Regions from separate parts of the Paenibacillus sp. D9 genome, predicted to be linked through region 2. Evidence: riboswitches for the same ligand, from Rfam matches in the RefSeq annotation. Region 2 holds a riboswitch; each other region holds the start of a gene.
The links. Region 2 has a riboswitch for thiamine pyrophosphate ahead of VE23_RS06265 (ABC transporter substrate-binding protein). Riboswitches for the same ligand answer to the same signal wherever they lie in the genome.

Region 1: it holds a riboswitch for thiamine pyrophosphate, as region 2 does, so the genes downstream of both, thiC (phosphomethylpyrimidine synthase ThiC) here and VE23_RS06265 (ABC transporter substrate-binding protein) in region 2, are expected to answer to the same signal.
Region 3: it holds a riboswitch for thiamine pyrophosphate, as region 2 does, so the genes downstream of both, VE23_RS18480 (ECF transporter S component) here and VE23_RS06265 (ABC transporter substrate-binding protein) in region 2, are expected to answer to the same signal.

The regions. Positions count from the first base shown of each region.
Region 1 covers NZ_JZEJ01000001.1:5,447,834-5,455,317, forward strand. The annotation lists gene VE23_RS24355 (DUF4279 domain-containing protein) at 1-220, shown strand, start outside; gene VE23_RS24360 (hypothetical protein) at 645-1,103, shown strand; TPP riboswitch at 1,382-1,486, shown strand; gene thiC (phosphomethylpyrimidine synthase ThiC) at 1,748-3,508, shown strand; gene VE23_RS24370 (ThiF family adenylyltransferase) at 3,501-4,730, shown strand; gene thiE (thiamine phosphate synthase) at 4,717-5,598, shown strand; gene VE23_RS24380 (thiazole synthase) at 5,839-6,630, shown strand; gene thiO (glycine oxidase ThiO) at 6,627-7,484, shown strand, end outside.
Region 2 covers NZ_JZEJ01000001.1:1,337,999-1,345,482, reverse strand. The annotation lists gene VE23_RS06285 (Gfo/Idh/MocA family protein) at 1-974, shown strand, start outside; gene VE23_RS06280 (spore germination protein) at 1,060-2,748, shown strand; gene VE23_RS06275 (Ger(x)C family spore germination protein) at 2,745-3,983, shown strand; gene VE23_RS06270 (GerAB/ArcD/ProY family transporter) at 3,988-5,409, shown strand; TPP riboswitch at 5,485-5,593, shown strand; gene VE23_RS06265 (ABC transporter substrate-binding protein) at 5,738-6,820, shown strand; gene VE23_RS06260 (thiamine-binding protein) at 6,850-7,152, shown strand; gene VE23_RS06255 (ABC transporter permease) at 7,142-7,484, shown strand, end outside.
Region 3 covers NZ_JZEJ01000001.1:4,108,545-4,116,028, forward strand. The annotation lists gene VE23_RS18465 (M28 family metallopeptidase) at 1-105, shown strand, start outside; gene VE23_RS18470 (energy-coupling factor transporter transmembrane component T family protein) at 328-1,116, opposite strand; gene VE23_RS18475 (ABC transporter ATP-binding protein) at 1,107-2,789, opposite strand; gene VE23_RS18480 (ECF transporter S component) at 2,794-3,399, opposite strand; TPP riboswitch at 3,553-3,662, opposite strand; gene ssuD (FMNH2-dependent alkanesulfonate monooxygenase) at 3,723-4,847, opposite strand; gene VE23_RS18490 (ABC transporter ATP-binding protein) at 4,968-5,885, opposite strand; gene VE23_RS18495 (taurine ABC transporter substrate-binding protein) at 5,943-7,016, opposite strand; gene VE23_RS18500 (ABC transporter permease subunit) at 7,100-7,484, opposite strand, start outside.

The DNA of each region.
Region 1 (7,484 bases), 4.1 Mb from region 2:
CGACATCAATGATCAATTGAGCGAAATTATTGAACGATTTCAAGGGGAATCTGAAAAGTTGATCGAATTAAAAAAGGCACATAATCTTGAGATACTCGTTTCAATTGTAATAAACATTGAAGAAAACCAAAAGCCAGCAATGAATTTCAATAAAGAAGCAATTAGTTTTATTCATCAAATAGGTGCTGAGGTCGATATTGATCTCTATATTTATTCTTAAATCACAGAATTCACCTTGATTGGCTTCGTGCCTTTCAAGGTTTTTTCTTAGGCAGGGGCTACCCAGTGCTGAATGAACCCATCATTCAACCAATAATACATCTAACCCATGTGATACCCGTGTAAGGATTTCTTGAAGTAAATTGTACGCACATCAATGCTTTAATTTTTATACCTAAATATCGAAATGCCGATACATTTAATAGGTCTATATTAGCCAAGTTATTGGCAGCTATTGTCAGATGCCACCATGATTGACCTGTTTTTTGTTATCTTCGTTTTCTGCGGTTTTTTTCATAATTTTTCGCAACTGAACAATACCCTTTCTCGATATAGACACTGAGAGGGCAATCCATTGAAAAGTCATCGCAACTAATCGGAGGAATAACACGACAATTATACTGTCAGGATGTAATTTTAATAATATGGGTGTAACTGATGTGAAAGATATTCCGGGAGGTAAGGTAGGGAAGTTACTTTTGGAGAAGAACTGGCAAAGATGGGAAGTTGAAGTTGGCAGTGACTTGTCATCTAAGTATTATGTTGAATCAATCTCTGACAGTATCAATGGATTTCGTATACTGCTTTCCGATGCAAATGATGAATCTAAAAGAGTAGAGGTACTATTCGAGGATTCAGTACGTGCGTACAGAAGTACAGATGAAAGTTTTAGTACGATAAATAATCTTGATGGGCGATACGGCACAGAGTTCTTTAGTGACAATACCTTCTTCAAGGTGACTAATTCGGAATACATTCATTGGCTATCACTACAGTCATATGGGATTGCTGAATCAGAAACTTTCTTTCACTTTTCTTTTTTAGCGGTTGATTCTATTGTGGATGTAATTGCCGCATACGAACCGAAGGCTTCAAAATTATAGAGCTTTATGAGGCTGTTTCTAAGCTAACCGCTTTATTTTTTGGTGGGGCTACCCAGTGTGTCGAATAAAGGCATCATTCAGCCAATAATACATCTAATCTATGTTCATGCATGTATATAAATTTCATGAGTCTGTTGTGCGTGCGTCAATGCTTTACTTTTGCACCCTAAATAGCGCTATGACGATACATTCACCTTTGGTGAGTTTACACAAAATTCTTTACAGACCTGTTGGTCACTAGTTGACAACTTCCCCCACCCGACTTATAGTCATACCAAGATATCCACTAGGGGCGCCCGCACGGGCTGAGATAAAGCGTAAGCTTTGGTCCCTTCGAACCTGATCTGGGTCATGCCAGCGTAGGAAAGTGGTCGAACATGCCTTTTATTTGGCCTGTGCCTCTTTTCGCCGCTTCCAGACCGGAGGCGGCTTTTTGCCGTCCTTCGGCGGGAGGCGGCGGAGAAATAGGCGCAACCAATCTGCTTGCCGCAATCTGCCGATGAAGGCGGAAGCGGCCAGTAGAGTGTCCCGGACAGCCTGCGTTTTTCGTGCAGACCATCGGGAACTAAAGGCATGACCGGCATTTCCAAGCGTGCAGCCCCCTGGCGGATATCATCATCCGTTAAGGGGGCTTTTGATTATCCATGGCCATACATACCGAGCCGCTGCCGGGCAGCCGCAAAGTCTACATGCAGGGAAGCCGGGAGGATATCATGGTTCCGATGAGGGAAATCGCGCTGTCGGACAGCGAGGTGCGGGGAGTTTCCATCCCGAATGAGCCTCTGCGAATCTATGACGCAAGCGGTCCTTACACGGACACCGATTACGAGGCAGATGTCGCGAGAGGCTTGCCGCTCATGCGAAGGAGCTGGATCGCAGAACGGGCGGATACGGAGGAATACGAGGGCCGAATCGTCCTTCCCGAGGACAACGGCTTCTCCGACGCAGTCAAGGCGGCCGCAAGGGGAGCGGATATTTTCCCGCCATCCGGCAGGCTGCCGCGGAGAGCCCTGACTGGGAAAAATGTCACCCAATTGCATTACGCAAGGCAGGGCATCGTGACTCCCGAGATGGAGTTCATCGCCTTGAGGGAAGGGATGGAAGCTGAATTCGTACGCTCCGAGGTCGCGGCGGGAAGAGCGGTCATTCCGGCCAACGTCAACCATCCCGAGAGCGAGCCGATGATCATCGGGCGGCATTTCCACGTGAAGATCAACGCCAACATCGGCAACTCCGCCGTGACCTCCTCGATCGAGGAGGAGGTGGAGAAGATGACGTGGGCGACCCGCTGGGGGGCCGATACGATCATGGATTTGTCCACCGGCAAGAACATCCATACAACGAGGGAATGGATCATCCGCAACTCCCCGGTTCCGGTCGGGACCGTGCCGATCTATCAGGCGCTGGAGAAGGTGAACGGCAAGGCGGAGGACCTCAACTGGGAGGTGTTCCGCGATACGCTGATCGAGCAGGCGGAGCAGGGAGTCGATTATTTCACCATCCATGCCGGCGTGCTGCTCCGATATGTGCCGCTGACCGCGAAGCGCGTTACGGGCATCGTCAGCCGGGGAGGCTCCATCATGGCCGCCTGGTGCCTCGTCCACCATAGGGAGAACTTCCTGTACACGCATTTCGAGGATATCTGCGAAATCATGAAAGCTTACGACGTGACCTTCTCGCTGGGCGACGGGCTGAGGCCGGGATCGATCGCGGACGCCAACGACGAGGCGCAGTTCGCGGAGCTGGACACGCTCGGCGAGCTGACCAAGATTGCCTGGAAGCATGATGTGCAGGTCATGATCGAAGGTCCGGGCCATGTTCCGATGCATCTGATCAAGGAAAATATGGACCGCCAGCTCGCGGTCTGCGACGAGGCTCCCTTCTACACGCTCGGTCCGCTCACGACGGACATCGCGCCGGGCTACGACCATATCACAAGCGCGATCGGGGCGGCGATGATCGGCTGGTTCGGTACGGCGATGCTTTGTTATGTGACGCCCAAGGAGCATCTGGGGCTGCCGAACCGGGAGGATGTGAAGGAAGGCGTCATCACCTACAAGATCGCCGCCCACGCCGCCGATCTCGCCAAGGGCCATCCGCAGGCGCGAAAGCGCGACGACGCTCTGTCCAAGGCCAGATTCGAATTCCGCTGGCGCGACCAGTTCCATCTGTCGCTCGATCCCGAGCGGGCTATGAGCTACCACGACGAGACGCTCCCTGCGGAAGGCGCCAAGAGCGCTCATTTCTGCTCCATGTGCGGGCCGAAGTTCTGCAGCATGAGGATCACGCAGGACATTCGGGATTACGCGGAGAGGGAAGGGCTGGACACGGCGGAGGCGATCGAGGCGGGCATGAAGGAGCAGGCGGAGGCGTTCAAGGCCGGAGGCGGCAGCATCTATGCTTGAGCAGGCGGCAACAAGCCGATCCGAGGCGCAAGAAGCCATTCAGGAACGGTATTCCAGGCAAATCCGCTTTGCTCCCATCGGTTGGAAAGGACAGCGGCGGATCGGCCAGGCCGTCGTGCTTGTCGCCGGTACCGGCTCGCTCGGAGCTTCGCTGGCGCAGCATATGGCCCGGGCCGGGGTAGGCGAGCTGCGGCTTGCCGACCGCGACTACGTGGAATTCAGCAATCTGCAGCGCCAGATGCTGTTCGACGAAGAGGATGCCCGGCTGGCGCTTCCCAAGGCGGAGGCCGCCGCGCGGAAGCTGAGACGGATCAACGGCATGGTGGAAGTCAAGGCGTTTGCCGCCGATTTCACGGCCCCCGGCGTGCTGGAGAAGATCGCGTGCGGCTGCGATCTGGTGCTGGACGGTACGGACAATGCCGCGGCCAGGCTTGTGCTGAGCGAATACGGCTTCCGTGCCGGCATTCCTTTCCTGTACGGCGGCGTCGCCGGGGCGGCCGGAATGAGCGCTCCGCTCATTCCCGGCGCGACCTGCTGCCTGCGCTGCCTGATCGGCGGCGAGGAGGAGCAGGACAGCGGGCAGACCTGCGAGACGGCGGGCATGATCTCGCCGGCCGTGGAGATGGTCGCGGCGCTGCAGGCGGCTGAAGCGCTCAAATGGCTGGCAGGCGATAGGGAAGGTATGCGCCGGACGCTCGTCTCCGCCTCTGTGTGGCCATACGCGATGCGCGAAACGAAGCTGCCCGGACCGTCAAGGCTCTGTTCGATCTGCGGCAACGCAAGAGCGGTGCAGGAACGGAGGGGGGGAGGGACACGTCCGGGAACGCAGGATGCTTGGCGGGAGGATGAAGAAGCGGAGTCTCTATGGGGAACAGGTCGAGAGCTCCTTCCGAAAGCAGCCTCGGAAGCAGCCTCGGAAGCAGCCGGAAGCACCCGCCGCCAGAACATAGCCGTTCTGTGCGGCCGCGATTCGTTCCAGCTGCAGCTGGAGCCTGCCGAACCCGGAACGTATGAGAAAAGGCTGGAGAGGCTGGGCTGCCGGCTGACGCTAAATCCTTATCTGCTGCGGGCAGCGCTCCCGGACAACGGGAAGCTTGTCGTGTTTCCGGACGGCAGAGTGCTTGCGCAAGGCGCGGCGGACCCTGACACGGCTTGGGAATGGTGTCGGCATTATTTGGGCGCGGATGCGCCGGAGAGAGAGGCCAAGGATGAAGAAGCTTGAGTTCAGCCTGTACGTCATTACGGGCGAGGGCTGCCATCCCGGAAGAAGGCTGGAGGATGTCATGCGGGAGACGCTTGAGGGGGGAGCCGATATCCTGCAGCTGCGGGACAAAAAAGCTTCGCTGCGGGAGCTGGGAGAGAAAGCGGGCCTGCTGCGCAGGCTTACGAGGGAGTACGGAGTGCCGTTCATCGTGAACGACCATCCCCTGCTCGCGCTTGAATCCGATGCCGACGGCGTCCATCTCGGCCAGGACGATCTGTCCATCGCGGATGCGAGGGAGCTGCTCGGTCCGGAACGGATCGTCGGAATCAGCACCCACAGCCTGGAGCAGGCCTTGAAGGCCGAGACGGCCGGCGCCGACTATATCGGAGTCGGGCCGGTGTATCCGACGGCAACCAAGCCGGGCCGGGCGGCGGTCACGTTGGAATACGTCCGCCAGGCTGCGCGGCATGTTCGCATTCCATGGACGGCAATCGGCGGCATCCATCCCGGCAATGCAGGCGAGGTGCTCGCCGCAGGGGCGAGGAGATTGTGCGCCGTCTCCGCGGTTGTCGGCAGCTCCGATCCCGCAGCTGTCTGCCGGGAGCTGCGGAGCCTGATCGCTGCCGCAAGCGAGGCTGCAACCGGTCGGACCGACTCATCCGAGGCTGGTTCCCGACCGGGCCATCCGCTTCGCCTCACATTGAACGGCAAGGAAATCTTTACGCATTCATCGACTCTGCAGGAGCTGGTCGAATTTCACGGCCTGTCCGGCCAGAGAATTGTCGCCGAAGCGGATGGAATCATCCTGGCGCGCGGAAATTGGAGCCGCCATCGGCTGGCGGATGGAATGCAGATCGAGCTGGTCCACTTTGTAGGGGGAGGCTGAGTGATGGAAGATCAAATGGGGGTTCAAGCTGAGCCGCGAACAGAGGCTCGAACAGAGGCTCAGACAGAGGCTCAGACAGAGGCTCAGACAGAGGCTCAATCAGAGACTCAAACAGTGGCTCGAACAGAGGCTCAGACAGATGCTTTGGTCGTAGTTCAAACAGAGCCTCGAACGGGTTGTCCAACCGCTGTCGATTCGAAGCTTCAGCCTGAGCTGGAGCTGGGCCGGGATGTCTGGACAGTGGGCGGGACAAGGCTCTCTTCGCGATTCTTCCTCGGAACGGGCCGTTTCCCGAGCCCGGCCGTCATGCAGCAGGCGCTCCGGGCAAGCGGTGCGGAGGTCATTACGTTCGCCGTCCGCCGCGTCAACCTGGAGCAGCTTGAAGACGATTCGATCCTGCAGCATCTGCCCGAAGAAAAGCGGATCTACCTCCCCAATACGTCGGGCGCAGGCAATGCGGACGAGGCGGTGAGGATCGCGCGCCTGGCCAGAGCGGCAGGGCTCGGCAGCTGGATCAAGGTGGAGATCAGCGCCGATTCCCGCACGCTGCTGCCCGACCCGCTGGAGACTCTGCGAGCGACGGAAAGGCTTGTCGCCGAAGGCTTTACGGTGCTGCCTTACACCTCCGACGACCCCATCCTCTGCCGGAGACTGGCCGAAGCCGGAGCGGCGGCCGTCATGCCGGGCGGCGCACCGATCGGAACCGGGCTCGGCATCCTGAACCCGTACAACCTCGGACTGATCGCGGAGGAATCGCCGGTCCCCGTCATCGTGGACGCCGGAATCGGCTCGGCGAAGGACGCCGCTCAGGCGATGGAGCTGGGGGCATCGGCCGTGCTGGCCAATACGCCGGTGGCGCGGGCGGCTGATCCGGTGGCGATGGCCGAAGCGATGGCGCTCGCGATCCGCGCCGGCCGGCTGGCCAGGCTGGCCGGCCGCATCCCCGCGCTTCCCTATGCTTCTGCGAGCAGTACGGAAGCCGGCGCTCTGTACACGCGCCAAGCCGATCGCTCGGGAGCGTGGAGGCTGTGAAGGAAAGGGTGCTTATCCTCGGAGGCGGCATCATCGGGCTGAGCTGCGCTTACGAGGCGGCCAGAGGCGGAGGCCGCGAGGTGACCATCATTGAAAAGGGCGGCTTCGGCGGCCAGGCAACGGGAGCGGCGGCGGGCATGCTGGCACCGTTCTCGGAAAATGCCGACCAGCCGGACGCTTTCTTCCATCTTTGCGCCGGCAGCCTGCTCCGTTACCCGGATTGGACGGCAGCAATCGAGGAAGCCAGCGGCATGAAGGCCGGGCTCAAGCGCACCGGCAGCGTCGGCGTCGCTTATCATGAAGCGGATCTGCTCCCGCTGCGCTCGAGACTGGACTGGCAGCGGGCGGCCGGCAGCGGAGCCGAGCTGCTGAGCGCCGCCGAGCTCGCCCGTATGGAGCCGCTTCTCGCGCGGGGAGCGGCGGGCGGCATCTACACGCCGTCCGAAGCCCATGTCGAGGCTCCCCGCCTCGCTGCAGCGCTGGCCGAGGCTTGCAGGCTGGCCGGGATCAGGATGATAGGCGGAGCCGGCAGCCTGCGGGAGCTTGCTTTGCGGACATCCGGTTCCGGGGAGCGGTCCGTCGCTCTCTCGACCGATTATTCCGGAGAGCACGAGGCGGACAGGCTGTTGATCTGTACCGGAGCCTGGTCCGGGGAATTCGAGGTGATGTTCGGCTTGCCGGAGTCCATTCATCCGATTCGCGGTCAGATCTGCGCTTTCGACGTGCCCGACGGAGCGGTCAGGCATATGGTGTTTTCGAGTCAGGCCTATTGGGTCGGCAAATCGGGGAACGCCCTCGTATGCGGAGCTTCCGAAGATGTTGCCGGATTCGACGCCTCGGTCACGGAGAAGGGA
Region 2 (7,484 bases):
ATCATGGCCAAGGGGTGGGCGAGCATTTTGTCCTGGCATCCCGAGATTTTGCTTACGCAGGGCTGGTGGATATCAACCGCAGCGCCGTGACTGAATATGCCCGGAAAAACAAGTTGCCTGAAAGCTTATGCTACACCGACCATGAGCAGGCGTTTCGAGAAGCGGATGCGGATGCCGTGTTCATCTCGGCCTTCTCTCCGGTGCATTATGAGATAGCGAAGTCCGCATTGGAGCATAAGCTCCATGTGCTGATCGAAAAGCCGTTCGTGCTGTCCCTGGAGGAAGCGGAGGAGCTGAATTCGCTTGCAGCCCGGAACAGGCTCAATGTGATGGTCAATCAGAACTACCGTTATTTTGCGACGGTGATCGCCTTGAAGCAGACCCTGCAGAGCGCAAATCTGGGGAGATTGTCGTTTGTTCAATCGGAGTTCTTTTACGGGCATGAGGGCAAGCCTTATCAGAAGACGATGGACAATTACGTTCTGCTCGAGATGAGCGTCCATCATGTCGATATGATTCGGTTTCTATTGGATTCCGATATCGCGCAGGTGACGGGAAAGACGTGGAATACTCCCGGCAGCGGCTATGCAGGCGATCCGCATGTGCATGCCGTTTACCAAACGGAATCAGGCGTCAACGTCTTCTACCTGGGCAGCCTGCTGGCGAAAGGCGCTGCGACGCCATGGGAAGGCGCCTGGATATTTCAGTTCGAGGGCGGAGCGGTCCATCTGGACGATCTGGGCGACGGCTACGGCGTCTATATTGCAGACGGCCGCACGAAGAGCAGGATCGGCTTTCAGGCGCAAGAGCTGGGAGGCATTCATGGCGTCCTGGCTGAATTCGCAGCTTCCATCCGGGAGCAGCGGGAGCCGAAAATCTCGGGCGCGGACAATATGCGCACGCTTGCCGCCCTCCTGGCGACGGCGGAATCATCCAAGCAAGGGAAAGCGATTCGGCTCATCCCTGAAGGATGATGCTCCCGGACAACGAACCAATGCTGGATAAAAATCCCCTCCCATGCCCAGAATAAGGTCATTCTGGATAAGGGAGGGGTTTGTTTTGTCTGGAGCCCAAAACGGAAACGGCTCGGCGGAAAACAGCGCAAGCGGCAGCCAAAGCCACAGGGGCGCCAGCGGCGGCAAGGACGGCAAAGGAAGAGCCGGCAGCAGCAACGGCGGCAATGGCGGCAATGGCGGCGCAGCGAAGCCCCCTCCTCTCGGAAGGAGGAAGACGGCTACTGCGCTGAGCCCTTCGCTGGCCGCCAACGCCCATGCAATCCGCATGCAGTTCCATCACAGCGGAGACCTCCGCCTGCGGCTGCTGTCCAGCGGGGCTCTTCCCGGCATCCAGCTGGCGGCGCTGTATTTGCAGGGGATCGTGGACGAGGAGGCGATCCGCAAGAACGTCCTTGAGCCGCTGCAGGCGGCGGAGGCAGCGGCGCCCGGCAGCCTCAAGGGAAAAGGCCGGCTCAAGGACCGCATCGAGCAGCTGCGTCTGAACGTGATCTCCACCGGCTTGACGGAGCCGGTGCGGACGCTGGAAGGAGCGCTCGACGCGCTGCTGCTCGGCTGCTGCCTGCTCCTCGTCGAAGGCAGCGACGAAGCGGTGGCGGCGGAAGCGGCCGGCGGGGAAACCCGCCAGGTCGGCGAACCGACGGCCCAGACGGTCATCCGCGGGCCCCAGCATGCGTTCACGGAGTCGGCCCGGACGAATATCGGCCTCATCCGCCGAATCATCCGCTCGGAGCGATTGACGGTGGAATCGCGGCGCATCGGGCGGGAGACATGCACGGAGGTGTCGCTGCTGTACATGAACGGCATCGTGGATGCCGAGATCGTGAAGGAAGCGCGCAGGCGGCTGGACGACATCGACATCGACAGCGTCCTGGACAGCGGCTACATCGAGGAGTTCATCCAGGACTCCTCGTTCACCCCGTTCCCGACCGTGCTCAACACGGAACGGCCCGACCAGGCTGCCGCCGGGCTGCTGGAGGGACATTTCGCCGTCGTGGTGGACGGCAGTCCTTATGTGCTGCTCGGCCCCGTGACGTTTTTCCGGTTTTTTCAATCGCCGGAGGACCATTATCAGCGCTTCGACATCGCCAGCTTCCTGCGGCTGATCCGGATCGCCGCTTTTTTCATTTCCATGCATCTGCCGGCTCTCTATATCGCCATCACGACCTTCCACCAGGAGATGCTTCCGAGTAACCTGCTCATCGGCTTGTCCGCGCAGCGCGAGGGCGTCCCCTTCCCGGCCTTGGTGGAAGCATTCCTGATGGAGCTGACCTTCGAGGTGCTGCGCGAGGCGGGGGTCCGAATGCCGCGCGCCATCGGACCGGCGATCTCCATCGTAGGAGCGCTCGTGCTCGGCACGGCCGCCGTCCAGGCGGGGCTCGTGTCTGCGGCGATGGTCATCATCGTCGCCTTCACGGCGATTTCCAACTTCGTCGTGCCGCAGATCAACATCGCCATCGCCGCGCGGCTGATCCGCTTCCTGCTCATGGTCAGCGCGGGAATTCTCGGCTTTGTCGGCATCATCTCGGTCGATCTGTTCGTCATCATCCACCTCGCCGGCCTGTATTCCTTCGGCGTGCCTTATCTCAAGCCGGTCGCTCCGTATGTCAAAGGCGAATGGAAGGATACGTTCGTCCGGGCGCCGCGCTGGAGCCTCGTCAGACGGCCGGTCATCGCGCAGAAGGGAGGCAGGCGCAGGCAGCCCGGAGGCAAGCCCAAGCGCCAGAATTCATGAGCCGGGGCATCATCAGACGTTGGGCGCTGCTGCTGGCGGCGGCGCTGTTGTTCCTTCCGCTTGCGGGCTGCTGGGACCGGAAGGAGCTCAATGAGCTCGGCATCATCGCGGCTACCGGCATCGACGTCACCGAGGAGGGGAAGTGGAAGATCAGCTATCAGCTGGTCATTCCAAGCGCCATCTCCTCCCAGAACGGCTTCACGAGCACGACGGAATCTCCGGTCAACGTCTTCTCCACGGAAGGAGAGAGCGTGCGGGGCGCCGTATCCCGGGCGACGCAGGAGATGTCCCGGAGCCTCTACTTCGGGCACAACCAGGTCGTCGTCATCGGCGAGCGTGCCGCCCGCAAGGGAATCGGCGGCTTGCTGGACGTCTATCTCCGCAACGGCAATTCCCGGGAGACGGTCATGGTGTTCGTGACCGAGGGCGAAGCCCGGCCCATCCTGGAGCAGCTGCTTCCGATGGAGAGAATATCGGGCAACGCCTTGACGAGGCTGATCGCGCTGGAAAAAGAGAGCGGGGGCAACTTCCGTCCCCAGACCGTCTATTCGATGCTGCTGCAGCTGCTGGGCCCGCTGCACGCATCCGCCGCCCCCGGCATCGCGATCAGCGGATCGGGCGAGGGCGTGCGCAGCGTGGACGCGAACAAGAGCACGTCGACGCCTTCGAAGGTGAGGCTGCAGAAGCTGGCCTTGTTCCGGGACGACCATATGATCGGCTGGATCCGCACGCATGAGAGCCGGGGCCTGCTCTGGCTGCGCAGCGAAGTGTCCGGGACGACGATTTCCTTTCCGTGCCGCGAAGGAGGACCCAAGGTCAACAGCGCCCGGATCACCGGGCTCAAGACGAAGATGAAGCCTGCGCGGAGCGGAGACGGCTGGCTGCTTCAGGCGGATGTGGAGGCGGACGCAACCTTGTTCGAGTATACATGCGGCGGAAATCTTCATGACCCGGCTGCGGTGGCCGGCATCGAGCGGATGCTCGGCCAGCAGGTCCGATCCGACATCGAGGACGGACTCCAGGCTTCCCAGAGACTGAAGGCGGATGTGGCCGGCATCGGCGAAGCGGTGCGGCGGAAGTATCCGCGTACATGGAAAGGAATCGCTGCGGAGTGGAACAGCAGGTTCTACCCCGAAATGAAAGCCGAGATCGGGGTCCATGTCGGACTGATCAAGACAGGCCGGAGCAACCGCTCCTACGAGCAGGCGAGCGAGGACAGCCGGGAGAGGAAGTGAGGGCATGAAAGCGAAGGAAGCAAGCGTAAGCGCGGGGCAGATCGCCGTCTTCCTCGTGCTGTTCACCATCGGCAGCACCCCGATGTTCGAGCTCGGCTCCGAGGCGGGACAGGATTCCTGGATTGCGATCAGCATCGCTGCCGCCGCGGGCTTCTGCCTGCTGCTCGTCTACCGCGCGCTCTACAACCGGGCCCCCGACACGAACTTGGTCGGGCTGTACAAGCTGCATTTCGGCAAGCTGCTCGGCGGCCTGCTCGGCGCTGCGCTGGCTGTCGTCTTCGCCCTGGAGTCGATGCGCAACGTGCGCGACTTCGGGGAGCTGATCTCCGCCACGTTGCTGCCCCAGACGCCGATGTGGTGCACGATGCTGGTTTTGACGGGAATTGTCTACTACACCGCCAGGCAGGGAGTAGAGGCGTTTTTCCGGGTCAACCAAGTGCTGATTCCGGTGCTGGCCGTCAGCTACATTTCCCTTCTGGGGTTGTTTCTGGCGTCGGGCCTGCTCGACTTCAACCGTCTGCGGCCTGTGCTGGAGAACGGCTTCAGGCCGGTCCTGCACGCGGCGTTTCCCGATATCCTGCCGTTTCCGTTCGGACAGGTCATGGTGCTGATGATGTTCTGGACCTATGCCAGACGCTCCCCGTCCACAGGCGCGATGTCCTATGGCGCCTACATCGGCGTCTCGCTGTTCCTGATCGCGGTCAACATGGTGCTGATGATGGTGCTCGGTCCGGAGCTGTACCGGCTCCCCGCGCTTCCGACGCTGGAGGCGGTGGAGCAGATCCGGCTGTTCAACTTTCTGGAGCGGCTCGATATTCTTGTGACGCTGCTGCTGTACATCGGGCTGTACGTCAAGGCTACGGGACTGTTTTTCGGTTCGGTCATCGCTTTGCGGACAGCCTGGGGAGTTCCCTATCGGGCCGGCGCCCTCGTCATGGCCCCGCTCATCTTCACGGCAAGCTTCCTGGAGCCGATCATGTCGCAGCATTTGTGGACGGGCATGACCGTCTACCTGAAATTCAGTCCCTATTACCAGATCGCGCTGCCGCTGCTCATGCTCGTCATGGGAATCGGATGGGTCAAAAAGAAAGCGCAGCGGCAAGCGGGGCAAGGCGGCGCAAAGGCGAGAGCCGGCGGTCAGGCCAAGGGCCGGGAGGCCGGCGGTCAGAGCGGCAGCGGCCAAAGCGGAGCCGAGAATGCGGCGGCCGGCGGAGCCGAGGCAAGCGGAAGCGGACAGCCGGGAAACGGGAAGGCAGGAGCCGATGGGAGCGCCGAAAAGGCCGGAAGCCAGGACGGGCAGCAGGACGAGAGTCCTGGCTCTGACGGCAAAAACGGCGAGCGGAACAAGGCTCGCGGAGCGCCTGCCGACTCTGACGCCAAGCAGCCGTCTTCAGGCTCGGAAAGTCCGGAAGCCGGCTCTACGTGATGCCGCGCGCCCGCAAATTTCGACACGGAAGGTTGCAATAAAAGGCTTCTCTGCTATAATGGCTCTATTGACAACCGAATGAGCCTGGGGAGCTGGCGTACGCCGGCTGAGAGGGGAGAAGCATCCCGACCCGTTAAACCTGATCTGGATAATGCCAGCGTAGGAACCGCATGTCATCCGAGCCTTTTGCCGCCCTCGGGCGCAACAGGATTCACGTGACGAAGACGTCTTCCTTGGGAGACGTCTTTTTTTATTGTTCCTCTCATGCTGGCGCTCCGGACAAGGCCCGGGCGGGCTCACGGCTGCGAGAGAAAGAAGGGGAAGCAACATGGGCATTTCAAGCAGGATGGGCAAAAAAGCGGGGCTGGCCGCACTTGTTCTGGCGACGCTGCTGGCAGGCTGCGGCGGGAACGGGAACGGCGCAAGCGGCGGGAACAACGGCAGCGGGAACAGCGGCACAGCGACGCCTGCGCCTTCCGGCAGCGCCGGAACGAGCACGTCCGCGCCGGTCAAGAAGGTGAAGGTCGTCCTCGACTGGACGCCGAACACGAATCATACCGGCCTGTACGTCGCCCGGGACAAGGGCTTTTTCCTGAACCACGGCCTCGACGTCGAGATCGTGCAGCCGCCGGAGGGGACGGCCGCCGACACGCTGGTCGCCAAGGGAGAGGCTGAATTCGGCGTCGGCTACCAGGAGAACATTACGCTCGCCCGCAGCGAGGGATTGCCGCTCGTGTCGCTGGCGGCCGTCATCCAGCACAACACTTCCGGCTTTGCTTCGCCGGAGGCCAAGGGCATCAAGGAGCCGAAGGCATTCGAGGGCAAAACCTACGGCGGCTGGGGAGCCCCGGTCGAGCAGGAGGTCATCTCCTCGCTCATGCAGGAGCAGGGCGCCGATGTCGGCAAGGTCAAGATCGTCAACATGGGCAACGCGGACTTCTTCACCGCCGTGAAGCGGAATATCGACTTCGCCTGGATCTATTACGCCTGGACAGGGGTGGAGGCGGAGCTGCGCGGGGAGAAGCTGAACATGGTGTACTTGACCGACTACAGCAAGAAGCTGGATTACTACACGCCGGTGCTGGAAACGAGCGAAAAGCTGATCCAGGAAAGCCCTGATGTGGTGAAGGCGTTCATGGCCGGAGCTTCCGAGGGTTACGCCTACGCGATCTCCGAACCCGACGCCGCCGCGGACATCCTGATCAAGGCCGTTCCGGACCTCAATCCGGAGCTGGTGCGCGCCAGCCAGAAGTGGCTGAGCCCCAAATATCAGGATGACGCTCCGCGCTGGGGCGAGCAGAAGGCGGAAGTCTGGACGAATTATGCCGAGTGGATGCATGAGCACAAGCTGCTGGACACCTTGCCGGATCTGTCCAAGGCGTTCACGAACGATTACTTGCCGGCATCCTGATGCCGGCTGACGGGGAGAGGGAACCGGATATGGCCAATGCGCTTGTAAGCATTCAGATTTTGCCGACGACGCCCGGCGGGGAAAGCGTGCTTCCGTACGTGGACCGGGCGATCGAGATCATCAAGGAGGCCGGCGTGCCGTACCGCGTCGCGCCGCTCGAGACGACGATGGAGGGCGACCTCGTGCGCCTGCTCGCCGTCGTCGCGGAGATGAGCAAGGAGATGGCGGCGATGGGCTGCCCCTCCGTCATCTCTCAGGTGAAGATATACTACAACCCGGAGAACGGCGCCTCGATGGACCGGCTGCTGGAAAAATACCCGGATGGACAGTAGAACGATACGCTGGAGGGCTCTGCTGCCTCCGGTCGTCGTCATGGCCGCCTTCCTGCTCTTGTGGGAGGCGGCCGTGCGTCTGTCCGGGACGGAGGCGTGGCTGCTGCCCGCCCCGAGCGATATCGCCCGGGATGCCTGGTCGGCGCGCCCGAGGCTGGCGCAGCACACGGGTGCGACCTTGAGCCTGACGCTGCTCGGCTTCGCCGGGGGCGCGGCCGCAGGCCTGCTGCTGGGAGCTGTCCTGCATTTGCTGCCGCTCGTGCGATCGGGCTTCTATCCGCTGCTCGTCCTGTCGCAGAACATTCCTGTCATCGCAATCGGGCCGCTGCTCG
Region 3 (7,484 bases), 2.8 Mb from region 2:
GTTGCCTATGTAATGACGGATACGGGGATGTCTCCAAAATGGGAGCTTGACGATGCGGAGACGGCCGCGCTGCTGAAGGGAATCGACTGGAAGGGCCTGACTTGAGTCAAGGGAACTGCATGGGAGAGCCGACGCCGGCGCTGAGGATAACGGATGCCCTGCTCAGGGAATAGAGATTGGCGCAGATTCCCCCAGGGCATATTAGGCAGCCATTTTTTAAATAGCAGGAACGTCCATACACAAAAAAGACCCTGGAGAGAGCAGTTCTCCAGGGTCTGTTTGGGTATTTTAGGAACCGCCGCGACGGCTGCCTCCTGCCTTCGTCCGTCAACGAACGTCGGTTGCGGCAAGCAAGGGATAATGGGTGCCGAGCAGCCAAGCCAGCAGCCAGAGGGCGGCGATGGAGACCGCATACAGGGCATCGATGCGCGACCAGCCATAGACGTAATAGTACGTGCGCTTGCCGCTGCCGCTGCGGAAGCGCCTCGCCTCCATGGCGGCGGCCATCCGGTGGGCGCGCCGGATGCTCTGGGCCAGCAGCGGCAGGGCATACATCCGCAGGCGGCCGTAGATTCCTTTGCGTCCGGGGCCGGCTCCCCGGATCTGGAGCGCTTGGCGGAGCGTGAAGAATTCATCCGCCAGCAGCGGAACCATATTGAGGGCGGCCAGGAAGCTGTAGGCGTACTTGGACGGCATCCGGAGCTGCTGCATGAGCGAGTAGAACAAGGCGACCGGACGGGTCGTAAGCGCGAAGGCGAGTCCGACCGCCGCGACCTGGAGCGAGCGGAGCCCCAGATGCAGCCCGCGATAGAAGCTTTCCTCCGTGATCCGGATCAGGCCGAGCTCGAACCAGAGCGTAGCGCCGGTCCCGAACATGATCATGCCGGAGGCTGACGAGATGAAGACAAGCAGGAACGGGGAAGCGTACAGCAGCACGCGCAGAGGCGGATGTCCGGTTGCAAGCAGCGGCAGCAGGGATGCGGCTGCGAGCAGGGCCATGACATTGGGGTTGTGGACGAACAGGGCGGCGACGAACAGCAGCACGGACACCGCTAGCTTCAGCGTCGGGTTGACGCGATGCAGCCAGGTTTCGCGATGGGAAAAGGTCAGATGCATGCCGTGCCGCCGCTCCTTTCCGCAACAAGCCCGCCGTCGACTAGCCACTGCCGGGTCGCGAAGCGCCGGACCAGCTCCGGGTCGTGGGTGATCATGAGAATGGCGCAGCCGCCCGAGCGAAGCCGTTCCAACTGCTCCATCATCCGCACCGTGCCGCTCGCGTCGAGGCCGAAGGTCGGCTCATCCAGCAGCAGCAGGCGCTGGCCGCCGACCATGGCCGTTGCGACGCTGAGCCTGCGCTTCTGTCCCATCGACAGCTGATAGGGATGGCGGCCGCCGAGGCCGTCGAGCGCGTAGTTCTCCATGAGCGTCCTTGCCCGGCTGCTGCGCTCCGGTTCCCGCAGCGATCGCGGCAAGGAGTAGGCGAGCTCGTCGAGGACGGAGTCCGTCACGAGCTGGAACTCGGGATTTTGGAAGCTCAGCGCGGCATGCTTGGCCATATCCCCGGGCTTTTTCAGGCTTTGGACCGGAATGCCGGGAATGTACAGGCTTCCCTTGGTCTTGATCAGCTTCATGATGGCGAGCAGCAGCGTGCTCTTGCCGGCTCCGTTGACGCCGGTGACGGCGATCCAGTCGCCGGCGTTCACTGCGAGCGGGCCGGTCCGCACCTTGGGCCGGCCGCCCCGCCATCCTTCCAGACCGTCCAGCTCGAGCAGCAGCTCGGCGGAACGGACGCCAGACGACGGAGCGGTCGCTGCGGGGCGGATGGCGGCATTCCGATCGTAGTCCTCCCAGAAGCCGGGGTACCAGATGCCGTATTCCCGCAGCAGATCCCGGTGCTCCCGGAACACGAGGCGAGGAGAGCCGTCGGCCTGGATGCTTCCGTCGGGTCCGAATACAATGACCCGGTCCATATCTTCCGCGATGCCGGCAATCTTGTGCTCGACGATGATGACGGTCCGCCCGCCCCAGACGGAGCGGAGCGAGCTCCATACCTGCCGCGTGCCCTCCTCGTCCAGGAGGGCGGTAGGCTCGTCGAGCAGCAGAGCATCGGGCTCCATGGCGATCATGGCCGCGATGGCAAGCCGCTGCTTCATTCCTTGGGACATGCCGGCTACCGGGAAATGGGGGTCTGCCAGGCACAGGCCGACAGCCTCGAGACAGCGAGAGATGCGGGCCGGCATTTCCTCGCGCGCAATGCCCGCGTTCTCCAGCGCGAAGGCGATTTCTTCGTCGGCATACGGCATGCAGAACTGGGAATCCGGATCCTGGAACACATAGCCCGGCCGGGCGGGAACAAGGCAGCAGTCCGCCTTCATCGGGATGCGGATGGCCGCCGGCACCAGGCCGCCGAGCACCTGCAGCAGCGTCGACTTCCCGCAGCCGCTCGGTCCGAGCAGCAGCACCTTCTGGCCGCGTTCGATGGTCAGGCTCAGCCCTTTGAAGAGGAGCGGAGTGTCTTCTCCGGGATATCGGAGCCGCAGGTTCTCTACGCGCGCCGCAGGCCCGGCATGTTGGACGGGCGCCATCGGCCGTTTCGCTGCAGGCACAGCCTCGTCGGCATGACGCTGCCGTTCGGTGCCGGTTCCGGAGGCATTCATAGAGGGCAAGCGGCCGCTCCCGATGGCGGGAGCGAGAGCTGCAAGCGGCGTCGAAGCCGCGCCGATCTCCCCGCCGTTCGTCGGAGTGTGGCTGCGAATGCAGCCTTTTAGGATGACGTCTGCAGCTTTCATCGCCTTATCCGAGAGCCTCGTAATCCTTGGCCGATGCCGGGCGGATGAGGCTCAGCACGCCGGTGCGCTCCAGCGCCTTGGCCAGCGCCCAGGCGAACAGGCCGGCGATGACGACGCTGCCGAGCAGACGCATGGAGACGAACAAGGTGTAGTTCCAGGCGGTCATTTTATCGATGTAGCTGTAATGCGCGTCGATGAAGATGGAGACGACGGCGGAGCCCAGGGACGCAAGGACCGTCACGATCGGACCTGCCTTCCGGTACAGGAAGGCGGCGAAGATGATTTCGGCTCCGAGACCCTGCAGCACTCCATAGACGAGCGTCGAGGCTCCCCACGATCCGCCCATGAACGCTTCCAGCGCGGCCGCGGCCGTCTCGGCGAGCAGCGCGGCCCCGGGCTTGCGGATCAGGAGGAAGGCGAAGGTGCCGGCCATGAACCACATGCCGTAGCTGAGCTGCTCCGCATGCAGGCCGAGCGGCTTGAGAATGTCGTACATCGGATTCCAGATGCGGTAGATGATGCCGAAAACGACGGCTACGACAAGCGTGACGAGAATGTCGGCGAGCGTCAGTCCTTTTGGACGGTCGGCATTGGGCATGGCGGTGGACATAAGAAATCAGACTCCCTCTCAAGGAAAATTGGAATGTTCCCCACAGATGGCTGCTGACCCGGCCCGACCTCCTCCGGGGGCATAGGAAAAGCCCGCCGGAAGCCGGCGGGCAGAGGGAATAAAGGCATATCCGCGCAGGATGGGCGCAAGCCCGGCGGCGCGGTGCATTCTCTCTACGCTGGCATTACCCAGATCAGATCAATGGTCAGCGGCATACGGCCGCAGTCTCAGCCCGACTTCATCGAGCCCCCATGCATGCTATGGAAATTGTCCTTACTATAACGTGAAAATCGGGAAGCGGCAAGAGGGATTATGGCCGGCGGTCAGCGGGGAGCGATATTTTCCGCGAGCAGCTCGCCCATCGGCGACCAGTCCGGCTCCGGGGGGCGGGTCGGGCTGGACACGGGCAGCAGCGGGAACAGAAGCTCCGCGATGCGGTACGCCTCCTCCAGGTGGGGGTAGCCCGACAGGATGAACCTGTCGATGCCGAGCGCGGCGTACTCCTTCAGGCGAAGCGCCACCGATTCGGGATCGCCGACGAGCGCGGTGCCGACGCCGCCGCGCACGCGGCCGATGCCGGTCCACAGGTTGGGAGCGATCTCGTCCTGCCCTTCGCTGTCGCGGACCAGCTGTGTCATGCGGCGCTGCCCGACCGAATCGAACCGGTCCAGCACGGCCTGCGCGCTCCGGGCGTCCTCCTCGCTGACATGGCGGATGAGCCGGCGGGCTGCGGCCCAGGCTTCCTCCGCCGTCTCCCGGACGATGATCTGCACCCGCAGGCCGATGTCGACCTGCCTGCCGAGAGCCTGGGCGCGGGAGCGGACGTCGGCGATTTTGGCCGCAACCATCTCCGGCGTTTCGGCCCAGGTCAGATAGGTGTCGATATGCTTGGCGGCGACGGCATGGCCGGCTTCCGAGGAGGCTCCGATATAGAGCGGCGGCGACTTGCGGCCGAAGGGAGGGTATTGGAGCCGGGCCCCTTCCACCTGGATATGCCTGCCGCGGAAGGTGACCTCCTCGCCGGCCATCAGGCGATGCCATACTTGCAGGAACTCGTCGGTAGCCTCGTACCGGTCGGCGTGGCTCAGAAAAATGCCGTCACCCCGCATTTCATGCGGATCTCCGCCGGTGACGACGTTCACGAGCAGCCTGCCCGAGGAGAGCCTCTCGAACGTAGCGGCCATGCGGGCGGCGATCGTCACCGAGACGCCTGCCGGGCGGACCGCCACGAGAAAACGCAGGCGCTCCGTGGCGGTCATGAGCGCGGATGCGACGACCCAGCCGTCCTCGCAGGCATGGCCTGTCGGCACGAGCATGCCGGTATAGCCGAGCCTGTCGACGGCCTGGGCGATTTGCCGGAAATAAGGCAAGTCGGTTATTTTGGCGCCTTGCGTCGTGCCCAAGTAGCGCCCGTCTCCCATTGTAGGGAGGTACCAGAATAGTTCCATGATGTCTCCTCCTGCATTATTGTCCGATTTGCCTGATGTCGAATTTATGAACGGGAAGCACCCGGCAGGCTGGCAACCTAGGAATGGAATAGCTCCCGTCTTTCCGTCTGAACGATGAATCTAAGGACGGTACGGCTCCTGCCTGGAGGACGGGCCTCCCAGCGGCATGGCTTCCGCTCGTCCGGTGCGCCCTTGCCGGGCTGCGCCTGACGGCGCCCCGTCCGCGATGCGCCCGATCAGCCATTCGCGGAGCTCGGCGAACTCCCGGCTGGATCGCAGCGGAGCCTTTCCTTCCGCATGCAGAGGATTGGCGAAGTCCTCGACGATCCTTCCCGGAGACGGATGCAGGAGCAGGATGCGCCGGCCGAGCAGCAGCGCTTCGTCGACATCATGCGTGATGAAAAGAATGCATTTGCCCGTTTTCCTCCAGATCTCGCCGACATGAGTCTGCATGGACTCGCGCGTCAGGGCGTCCAGCGCGCTGAACGGCTCATCCATGAGGATGATGCTGGGGTCGGCGGCCAGCGTGCGGGCGATGGCGGCCCGCTGTTTCATGCCTCCCGACAGCTGGTGGGGATACATGGACGCTGCGGAGGCAAGGCCGACCAGCTCCAGATAGGCTTGTGCCTTGCGGCGGCGCTCGGCTTTGGGCATGCCGGCCATTTTCAGGCCGAACTCGACATTGCGGGCAACGGAAAGCCACGGGAACAGGTTGGCATGCTGGAAGACGACGCCGACCTTGGTGTCCGGAGCGGAATGCTGTGCTCCGTCAATGACGATGCGTCCCTCCGACGGCTGGATATACCCTGCGATCAGGTTCAGCAGGGAGGACTTGCCGCATCCGGACGGACCGAGGACACAGATGAATTCATCTCCCGCCAGCTCCAGGCCGATGTCCTGCAGCACGGAAGGGGCAGTCGGTGAAGCCGGGCCGTAGCGAAGGGAGATATGCTCCAGACGGATGCGGCCCGCAGCGGCTTCGCCGGGCGGCGGCACAGGCACGGATGCGGCGCCCGTTCGTTGGGCTGTCACGGTCATGGCGGATCCTCCTTAAGGACGGTAATGGCATGCGGGCGATACGCCCGCCTCAGGCCGTTACTTCAAATAAAGATCGCTTCGGATCGCTTCCTGGAACGTCTTCAGGCCGGGCGCGGATTTGATCGACTTCTGCTCGACGAGGAAATCGGCCGTTTCCTTCAGCAGCGCCCCGAAGGCGCCGGGCTTGTCGGGCGTGCCCATATACTCGGGAAGAGTCTGCTCGGAGGCGTCCAGCACGGTGATCTGCTTCATCGCCGTCAGCGTCTCTTCCGGGGACAGGCCGAGCTCCTTGGCGAGCAGGCCGGACGCTTCCTCGGCATGGTCCCGGTAATACTTGGTCCCCTCGTCGAGCACCTCGATGTAGCCTTTGACGGCTTCCGGATACTTGGAGGCGAACTCCTTGCTCACGACGCCGAATTCTCCGGTAATGCCGCCTCCGGCCGCCACTTCCTTGGAGGTGACGATGACCTTGCCGCCGTCCGCGATCAGCTTGGACTGCACGGGCTGCCAGATGTAGGCTCCGTCGATGTCGCCCCTCTGCCACGCTGCGGCCATTTCGGGGGCGGGCATGTCGATGATCTTGATTCCCGACGGATCGATGTTCTTCTGCTTCAAGGCGGAGAGCAGGCTGAAATGGGAAGTAGAGCTGAATGTGGTGGCGATCGTCTTGCCCTTCAGATCCTCCAGGCTGCCGATGCCTGCGGAAGTCTTCACGACGAGCGCCTCGCTCTCGCCGATGATGTCGTGGATGTAATAGATCTCGTCGGGCAGTCCCTGCGCGATGCCGGAAGCTCCCGGCGGCGTGCCGACCATGCCGAAGTCGATGCTGCCGCCCGCCATGGCAGTGTTGACGTCGCGGCCGGCGTCGAACTTCAGCCACGAGACTTTGACGCCGGGAAATTTCTTCTCGGCCAGTCCGAGAGCTTTGGCCATCAGCTCGCCGTTCGGGCTGACCTGATAGCCGATCCGGATTTCCTTGGGCAGGCCGGAGCTTCCGCCGCCTTGGTCTGAGCTTCCTTCGCTGGATGAGCCGCATGCCGTGAGCGCAAGCAGGAGAAGCGCGAGGGAAAGGGCATAGAGAAATCCGCGTCCTTGTCGGCGGAATCCGGTGGAATGGGAAAGTCTGTTCATAGGATGGAGCCTCCTGATCTGATCGGGGAATGGGGAGCTTGGAAAAGAGAGGGGGACGGTCGGCTGAACGGGTTGGGAAGCTGTCAGCCCCGAGCCCACGGCGATGCCTTGCGGATCAGCAGCCGGAGAGAGGAATCGATGATGATCGCGATGATTCCCATGAGAATGATGCCGGCATAGATGATGTCGCTGCGAAGATATTTGCTGGCGTCCAGCACCATCCAGCCCATGCCGGAGATGGCCGCGACCATCTCCGCGGCGACAAGCGTGGAGTAGGTGACGCCCACGGCGGTACGCAGGCCGGTCAGCACATCGGGAAGGCAGGACGGCAGGATGACGTAGGCGTACAGTCTCCAGCCGCGCGCGCCCAGGGAGCGGGCGCCGTTGATGCGCTCCGCCGGCACCTGGCGGCTGCTGTGGACGGCGGCGATGAACAGAGGCGAGAAGCCGCTCAGGAAGAGCAGGACG